DNA from 2 places in the Arthrobacter sp. Z4-13 genome. Region 1 is predicted to be linked to the other one. Evidence: riboswitches for the same ligand, from Rfam matches in the RefSeq annotation. Region 1 holds a riboswitch; the other holds the start of a gene.
What was found. A riboswitch is a leader RNA that binds a small molecule or an ion and turns the genes downstream of it on or off. The one in region 1 is predicted to bind S-adenosylmethionine.

Region 1 (4,407 bases):
GGCCGCAACACGCTCAATAAACGTGTCCGAGACGGCGTGCTCCAGCAGTTCGGCTTCGTCGTGGACCTCGTCCCAGCTGTAACCCAGCTGCTGGACAAGGTAGGTCTCAATCAGGCGGTGGCGCCGCACCATGGAAAGGGCCAGCCGGACCCCGGCGTCCGTGAGCGTGATGGCGCTGTAGGGCTTATGGTCAACGAGGCCCTGGTCCTTCAGCTTGCGGACCATCTCGGAGACCGATGAATTGGCGACGCCGAGGCGCTGGGCCAGCTGGGAGGACGTGATGGGCTTGTCCTGCCATTCCGTGAACGAGTAGATGACCTTGACGTAATCCTCAATGGAGGAGGAGGGCGCGCTGGTCTTCACAGCTCCAAGCCTACCCGTTGCCCGTTCGCGGTCATGCTTTGAAGGCCCGCCACGTGAGTGTCAGGTAGGGCAGTTCGAGCTCTTCGTCCACACTGTGGCCCAGGTGGTCGTGGAGGTACCAGTCGAGGTTGGCCAGCACCTTGGCACGCGTGGTTTCGCCGGCCCGCAGGTAATAGCTCCGCGACTTGGTGAGCTCCACCAAATCGGTGGTGGTGACTTGGTCCTGCCAGTGGGTGACGTGGCCCTCGAGCCCCTTGAACTCCGGCCCCACGAGCGGCCGGGAGTCCGGCTTGTATACGTCCCCGGCATGCATGATTCGGGAGAGCCGGTGGACCCAGGGCACGGATGTGTCCAGCTGGTTCCAGATCAGGCCCAGCGTCCCGTTCGGACGCAGGACGCGTGCCAGTTCCGTGCTTGCCGCCAAGGCGTCGCACCAGTGCCAGGCCTGGGCAACGCTGACGACGTCGAAGGCCGCCGTGGGCAGGCCGGTCGCCTCGGCGGTGGCGTGGATTGCCGTGGTGCCCGGGTAGTGCGCCTGTAACTGTGCCAGCATGTCAGCGGAGGGATCAAGGGCGGTGACGGACAGGCCCAGGCCCAGCAGCAGTTCGGTGAACTTGCCGGTGCCGGCCCCGGCGTCGAGGGCATCACGGGCTCCCGGGGGAACAAGCCATTGAGCTGATTCCTTCGGATAGCCAGGACGGACCCGCTGGTAGTGCCGCCCGCCGCCCTGGAAGCTCTGTCCGAGCTCCCGGCGCCGTCCGTGATCAAGTTTGGGGCCACCCCGTACCACGTGTGGCCTCCTTCGTCTGATGCCCTTGGGTATCCTTCGAATTTACCGCACCTGCCGCTTAGGCAAGATCAGCAGACAAGATCGGCACCAAAGCCAGCGCGCGGAACACGAGGAGTCGGCAGGGGCTCAGTCGTCGATGCAGGGGGCAGCCCCGGCGGTACCCGGAGTGTTGGGTGCCCAGTGCGGGTAGGTCCGCGTGTCGTTGGCGGGGACCCAGCGCCCTGCATCCACCACGTAGTCCCACCCCAGCCCGTTGTGGCGCAGGGACTCGATACCGGCAAGGAGCCGTTCTGCATCCTCGAGGCGCGAACCGACCCCGAAGCTCGCCCGAAGGGAACCGGAAGGAAGCCCCAGCCGCTTCAGCAGCGGATGCGCGCAGAAGCGCCCGTCGCGCAGGCCAACACCGTGCTCAGCAGACAGATAGGCGGCCACCAGCCCGGCGTCGTAGCCTTCAACGGAGAAGTTGACCACGCCGATCGTGTCCGTGTCCGGGTTGGTGTCCTTGAAGATCTGGTGGACGGTCACGCCGTCGATCCTCTGCAGGCCCTCCACGAGGAAGGAACGGATGGCGGACTCGTGGGCGTGCCACTGGTCCTGGTCCAGCCCGGCGATCACCTGCGTGGCGCGTGCCAGGGTGGCTGCACCAAGGACATTGGGGGAGCCGCCCTCGTGGCGGGCCGGGCCGGTGGCCCAGCTGACGCCGTCGAGCCTTGCTTCCTTGACGGCACCACCGCCTGCGAGGTGGGGTGTTCCGGCGTCGAGCCAGTCAGTGCGGCCCACCAGCACGCCGGCGCCAAACGGTGCGTACAGCTTGTGGCCGGAGAATGCGAGGTAGTCGACGCCGTCCGCGGCGATATTGATGGGGCGGTGAGGTGCCAGCTGTGCTGCGTCCACCACAATCCGTGCGCCGTGTTCATGGGCGAGAGCGGCCAGGGCGCGGATGGGAAGGATCTCACCAGTGACGTTGGAGGCGCCGGTGACGGCCAGCAGGCTCACGCCGCCCTGCTCCAATTCGGCGCGGATGGACTCTATGGTCCCGGCGATGGTGTCGGCGGCGACGATGCTGCGGTGGGGGACGCCCTGCCACGGCAGCAGGTTCGCGTGGTGCTCGATGTCCAGGTACAGCACGTCGCCGTCGGGCCGTCCGTCTGTGGTGGGCAGGCAGCCGGCCAGCAGGTTAAGGGAATCGGTAGTGTTCCGGGTGAAGATCACCGAATCATCCGGACGGCCGCCCACGAACTCCCTCACGATGTGGCGGGAATTTTCGTAGACGGACGTGCTGATCTGGGAAGCGTAGCCGGCCCCCCGGTGGACGCTCGCGTAAAACGGCAGGATCTCGTTGAGGTAGGCCGAGACCACCGAGAGGGCGGGAGCGGAAGCGCCATAGTCGAGGTTGGCGTACCGTACGTGGCCGCCGGAAATCAGGGGCGCCTGGATTTCAGCGCCGGTGACAGCCGAAAGCGGGCGTCCGGCGGCGGCCCGGCGGGCATCAAAGGGGGCGGCGGCGTCAGGCTGGACCGTTTCAGGCTGGGCGGCGGCATTGGGGGAGACGGTGGCAGTAGTCACAGAGACCTCACTTCGAAAGGACCCCCTGTACCGGGAATCCGCGCTTGCCGCATCCGTTCCGGACCGGCCTGGTCGTCACCCGGGGCACCCCACCGCGGTTGGAGGGTTGCCGGCCAGCAAACCGGGGTTTCGCGCTGGCACTCGTGACCTGATTAAGAGCGTAGGACATGGGGCAGGAAGGTTTGAAGCCGGCCCGAATGTTAAGCGCTTTGTTACGCGTCCGCTGAAAAGTGATGCTTTGGCCGAAGAAAACGACGGCGGGCGCCTCCTTTTGGAAGCGCCCGCCGCTGATTGTTCGATAACGGTGCTTAGAGAAGATCGTCCAGGTCCGGGTTCAACCGGCGGAGTACCTCGGAGTGCAGGATGGAATTTGTGGCCAGCGCGTTGCCGCCGAATGGCCCGTCCTCCCCTTCCAGGGAGGTAAAGCGGCCGCCGGCTTCGACCACGATCGGCACGAGCGCCGCCATGTCGTAGAGGTTGAGTTCGGGTTCGCAGGCGATGTCCACCGTGCCTTCCGCCACCATGCAGTAGGACCAGAAATCTCCGTACGCCCGGGTCCGCCACACATCCTCGGTGAGGCCCAGGAAGTTGTCCAGGTTCCCGCGTTCCTTCCATCCGCCCAGGCTGGAGTAGGACAGCGAAGCGTCGGACAAGTTGGCGACATTGGAGACGCGAAGCCGGGTGGCAGCAGCCAGCGACCGGCCCATGTAGGCGCCCATGCCCTTGGCCGCCCACCAGCGCTTGCCCAGGGCAGGTGCGCTCACCACTCCAACCACGGGCTCGCCTTCATCCACCAGGGCGATCAGGGTGGCCCAGACGGGGACGCCGCGGACGAAGTTCTTGGTGCCGTCGATGGGGTCGATGATCCAGCGGCGGGACCCGTGGCCGGTACTGCCAAACTCTTCCCCGAGCACGGCGTCACGCGGACGGGAACGAGACAACTGGCCTCGGATGGCTTCTTCTGCGGCCTTGTCCGCGTCCGTGACCGGCGTCAGGTCAGGCTTGGTCTCCACCTGGAGGTCCTGGGCCTTGAACCGGCTCATGGTCTGGTCATCCACGGAGTCCGCCAGGACGTGGGCCAGGCGCAGGTCATCGTTGTAGCTTGAAGCGGGTTGGATCATGGTTCCAAACTACCGTCTGCGCGCTGATCTGCTGGGAGATCGGCACCGTCAGTTGACGCTGCCGAGTTCCTTCGTCTCCTGCGCCTCCAGGCGGGGGTCGGTGCCCAACAGGCGCCGCAGCGAAGCCAGCCGTGCTTCTCCGGTGGCGCCGGCATGGCCGCCCCGCACCCAGGCGTCCAGTCCGCAGTTCACTGCGGTGGCGGTGTGCTTGCAGCCGCGTTCGCAGTCCTCGATGCCGGGAGAGAGATCGGGGAAGGAGCGCAGGATCCGGTCCGGGTCCACGTGGGCCAGGCCGAAGGAGCGGATGCCCGGGGTGTCGATAATCCAGCTGCCCACAGGAGCATCCGTGAGCCTCAACGCCAGCGCTGACGACGACGTGTGGCGCCCGCGCCCTGTCACCGCATTGACCCCGCCGGTGGCCCGTTCCGCCCCGGTGAGCGCATTCACCATGGTTGACTTGCCTACGCCTGAATGCCCCAGCATGACGGTCACTTTTTCATCCAGGTAACTCCGAAGCTCTGTCACGGCCTTGCTGTCGAGCCGGGCGGACAGGCCGTCGTCCGAGCG
Region 2 (4,407 bases), 1.2 Mb from region 1:
ACGGTGACTTCCTTGCGGGCCTCAATGAAGATCGGGGCGTCCTGGACCTTGGTGCGGATGTAGTAGCCAACGATCACGATCACGGCGGACAGCCAGAAGGCGACGCGCCAGCCCCAGCCGAGGAATGCTTCCTGGGAGAGCGTGGACGACAGGGTAAACAGCACGCCGGTGGCCAAAAGGTTACCCATCGGAACGGCGGACTGGGGCCAGCTGGACCAGAATCCGCGGGACTTGTTCGGGCTGTGCTCGGCAACGAGCAGCACGGCGCCGCCCCATTCACCGCCGACGGCGAAGCCCTGGACGAAGCGCAGGAATACCAGGAGGGCCGGAGCCCAGTAGCCGATCTGGGCGAAGGTGGGCAGGCATCCCATGAGGAAGGTGGAGACGCCCACCAGGACGATGCTCAGCTGCAGCAACTGCTTGCGGCCGAACTTGTCACCGAAGTGGCCAAAGACTATGCCGCCGATCGGGCGGGCCACGAAGCCTACGGCGTATGTGACGAAGGCGGCGATGATGCCATCCAGTTCGGTCCCTGAGTTGGGGAAGAACATCTTGCCGAACACCAGGGTGGCGGCGGAGGCGTAGAGGAAAAACTCATACCACTCAACGACGGTGCCGGCCATGGAGGCCGTGACGACTTTCCTTAGGCCTGAGGCCTTGACATCGGTTTCCTCTGGCCGCTGTGCGGCGGAGCGTTCCGTACTCATTAGTGAACTCCTTCGGCGTCGTCTTCGACACCACTGGGACAGGCTATGGCGGGTGCGTGTGTTTTTGGTCACGAACCGCCGGGTCCCAACGAGTATGGTCTGCCCGGACGCGCAGCTCAACGCCGAATCATGCAGAGCGCATCTGCGTTTATGCACAATGCGTGGCACGTGGGTGTGGTGTTTACTCCGAGAGGTGCTCCCGCAGCTGGTTTCCCAGCTGGCCGATCTCGGTAAGGAAGCCATCGTGCCCGATCGGTGCTTCGATGAGGTGGACGTCTACCTCCCCGGGGAGAGCCAGGGCCAGCTCCCGCGACTGAGACGGAAAGTAGAGCCGGTCTGAGTTAACAGCGGCAACAAAAAAGCGCGCACTGGAACTGGATAGTGTCTGAACGAGGGAGCCGCGTCCCCGGCAGATGTCGTGGCTCATGAGCGCCTCGGTGATGGCGATATAGCTGTTGGCATCGAACCGGTGGACCAGCTTGGTGCCTTGGTGGTCCAGGTAGCTTTCCACCTGGTAGCGACCGCGGGCTCCGAGCTGTTCGCCCTGGAGCGGAGATTCGGGGGCCTGCGGCGCGCGGCCAAAGCGTCCGTCCAGTTCCATCGGGGAGCGGTACGTGATGTGGGCGATACGCCGGGCAAGGGCCAGACCCTCCTCCGGCGATGGACCGCCGTAGTAGTCACCGCCGTTGAAGTTGGCGTCCTGCCGGATGGCGAGCGTCTGTGCCTGCGCGAAGGCAATTTGCTCTGCGGTACTCGCGGCTCCCACGGAAATTACGGCGCAGCGCTGCACCCGTTCCGGAAACGTGACCGCCCATTCGAGCGCGCGGGCCCCGCCCATGGATCCGCCCAGCACGGCGAACCAGCTTCCGATCCCGAGCTGATCGGCCAGCCGGGCCTCGGCCATGGTGCTGTCCCGCAGGGTTACCAACGGAAAACGCGAGCCCCAAGGCTTTCCGTCCGGAGCGGTCGACGACGGCCCGGTTGACCCGTAGCAGCCGCCCACAATGTTGATGGAGACCACGAAGAAACGAGTGGTATCCACCGGCGCGCCGGGCCCCGCGAGTTGTTCCCACCAGCCGGGCTCCTCCGTGTCGCCCCGGGTCACGTGCGTGCTGCCCGTGAGCGCGTGCTCGATCAGGACGGCGTTGCTGCCGTCCTCGTTGAGCGTGCCCCAGGTTTCGTAGGCCAAGGTGACGCCCGGCAGGTACCCGCCGGCCTCCAAATGTAGTCCTCCGATGGAGGCATAGCGGACGATCCCGTGTTCGGGGACGGTTGTACGGGCGACGGTAACCGTCATGGCAAGACCTCTTCTACGCGCTTGCCCGCCGTCGTTTGACCGGCAGGCCAGGTCTTCACCCGGGGCACCCCACCGCGGAAGGAGGGTTGCCGGCCAGCAAGCCGGGGCTGTCACTGGCACTCATGACCTGCATCGAGTGTACGAAACAGCCCCTGCCTGCCGCCAAGAGTGTGAACGGTTGTGACATCCCGGCTTGCCACCGGCTTGTGCCCGTGGATCAGGCGCCGCTGGCGCCCTTGGCCGCCCTGAAACCCGCTTCAAGGTCCGCGAGGATGTCATCGATGTGCTCGATGCCCACCGACAGCCGCACCAGTCCGGGTGTCACGCCGGCAACTTCCTGCTGCTCCGGCGAGAGCTGGCTGTGGGTGGTCGACGCCGGATGGATCACCAGGGAACGGACGTCGCCGATGTTCGCGACGTGGGAGTGCAGCTCCAGGGCGTCCACGAAACGCTTGCCGGCCTCCGCGCCGCCGGCGAGGTTGAACGACACGATGGCGCCGGTACCCTTGGGCCCGTACTTGCGGCCCCGCTCGTACCAGGGGCTGGAGGGCAGCCCCGCATAGGCGACGGACTCGACGTCGTCACGCGCTTCCAGCCACTGCGCCACTTCCAGGGCGTTGGCGACGTGCCGCTCCACCCGCAGGCTCAGCGTCTCCAGTCCTTGGGCGATGAGGAAGGCGTTGAAGGGCGATACTGCCGAGCCAAGGTCGCGCAGCAGCTGCACCCGGGCCTTGAGGATGTAGGAAAGGTTGGCACCCAGGGCTCCATCGGCACCGAGGTCGCGGGCGTACACCAGGCCGTTGTAGGTAGGGTCCGGGGTGTTGAAGCCGGGGAACTTTGCGGGATCCTTGCCAAAGTCGAACTTTCCCGAATCGACGATCACGCCGGCGATCGCGGAGCCATGGCCGCCCAGATACTTGGTGGCCGAATGCACCACAATGTCCGCTCCCCATTCCAGCGGCCGGATCAGGTACGGGGTGGACAGGGTGTTGTCAACGATCAGGGGAACGCCGGCGTCGTGCGCCACCTGGGACACGCCTTCGATGTCCAGGACGTCCTGCCGCGGATTGGAGACCACCTCGCCAAAGAAGAGCTTGGTGTTGGGCTGCACTGCGGCGCGCCACTGCTCCAGGTTGTCCGGGTCCGCCACAAACGTGACGGAAATCCCGAACTTCTTCAGCGTGTGGGCGAAGAGGTTGTAGGTGCCGCCGTAGAGGCTGGGGCTGGCCACGATGTGGTCCCCTGCCTCGGCAATGTTCAGGACGGCGAAGGTCTCAGCGGCCTGGCCGGAGCTGAGCAGCAGGGCTCCCAGACCGCCCTCCAGGCTGGCGATCCGCTGCTCCACCGCCTCCTGGGTAGGGTTGCCGATCCTGGTGTAGATGGGCGCCAGCTCGGCCAGGGCAAAGCGGTTGGCGGCGCTTTCAGCGCTGGGGAACACAAAGGATGTGGTTTGGTAAATGGGAAGTGCACGGGCGCCCGTGGCGCCGTCCGGCTCTTGACCTGCGTGGATCTGGCGGGTTTCGAAAGACCATCCGTTGGACAACTAAGGCTCCTTTGACATGGGCCCGGCATGCTGGGAGCACTGCGGGCCGCGCTTGCCATCCGGCCGTTGCCGGACAGCCAGGTCCTCACCCGGGGCACCCCACCGCGGATGGAGGGTTGCCGGCCAGCGAGCCGGGGCTTGGCGCTGGCACTCATGACCTGAGCTCAGTGTAGGAACGTGCACGCGGTGCTGGACAGGATTATGACGAAGATAGTCCTCATGACGGCCCTGCACGGACCCTGGTTTTTATGCCGATTCGACACGGAAATCCTAGTAAGGCTTGCCTTAGCTGAGAGCCCGATCACAAAGTGCCAAGATGTTGCCATGCGCATGGATCACGTCTCTTACGCCTGTGAACACGATGGCCTGGCTGCCACCACCGAACGTATCTCCTCTGCCCTCGGCGTTGAGGCAGTGAAGGGCGGGGTACACCCGCGGTTCGGAACCCGGAATATGATCATCCCGCTTGCGGGACACAAGTACCTCGAAGTGGTGGAGGTGCTGGACCACCCCGCCTCTGACAAGGCTCCCTTCGGGCAGGCAGTGCGTGCACGGTCTGCAGCCGGCGGCGGCTGGATGGGCTGGTGCGTCGAGGTTGACGACCTGGTCCCCTTCGAAGAGCGGCTCGGACGCTCCTCGGTCAACGGGAACCGCAAGTTTCCTGATGGCCGGGAACTGGTCTGGAAGCAGATTGGCATCTTGGGTCTGATTGCCGACCCGCAGGTTCCGTACATGCTCAAGTGGGAGGGCGACCCATCCCTGCACCCGTCCCACGCCTACGACAGCAACGTCAAGATGAGCTGCCTGACCATTGCCGGGTCCGCTGCACGCGTCACCGAATGGCTGGGTGAGCCGGTGGA

Region 2: it holds a riboswitch for S-adenosylmethionine, as region 1 does, so the genes downstream of both, metX (homoserine O-acetyltransferase MetX) here and M1E07_RS13210 (aminotransferase class V-fold PLP-dependent enzyme) in region 1, are expected to answer to the same signal.

The regions. Positions count from the first base shown of each region.
Region 1 is NZ_CP096459.1:2,480,948-2,485,354, reverse strand. Features, by position in the region: gene M1E07_RS13220 (metal-dependent transcriptional regulator) at 1-363, opposite strand, end outside; gene M1E07_RS13215 (class I SAM-dependent methyltransferase) at 395-1,153, opposite strand; gene M1E07_RS13210 (aminotransferase class V-fold PLP-dependent enzyme) at 1,280-2,719, opposite strand; SAM riboswitch class IV at 2,755-2,868, opposite strand; gene hisN (histidinol-phosphatase) at 3,028-3,840, opposite strand; gene rsgA (ribosome small subunit-dependent GTPase A) at 3,889-4,407, opposite strand, start outside.
Region 2 is NZ_CP096459.1:1,245,573-1,249,979, reverse strand. Features, by position in the region: gene M1E07_RS07520 (MFS transporter) at 1-707, opposite strand, end outside; gene metX (homoserine O-acetyltransferase MetX) at 889-2,004, opposite strand; SAM riboswitch class IV at 2,017-2,132, opposite strand; gene M1E07_RS07510 (bifunctional o-acetylhomoserine/o-acetylserine sulfhydrylase) at 2,222-3,547, opposite strand; SAM riboswitch class IV at 3,591-3,706, opposite strand; gene M1E07_RS07505 (VOC family protein) at 3,872-4,407, shown strand, end outside.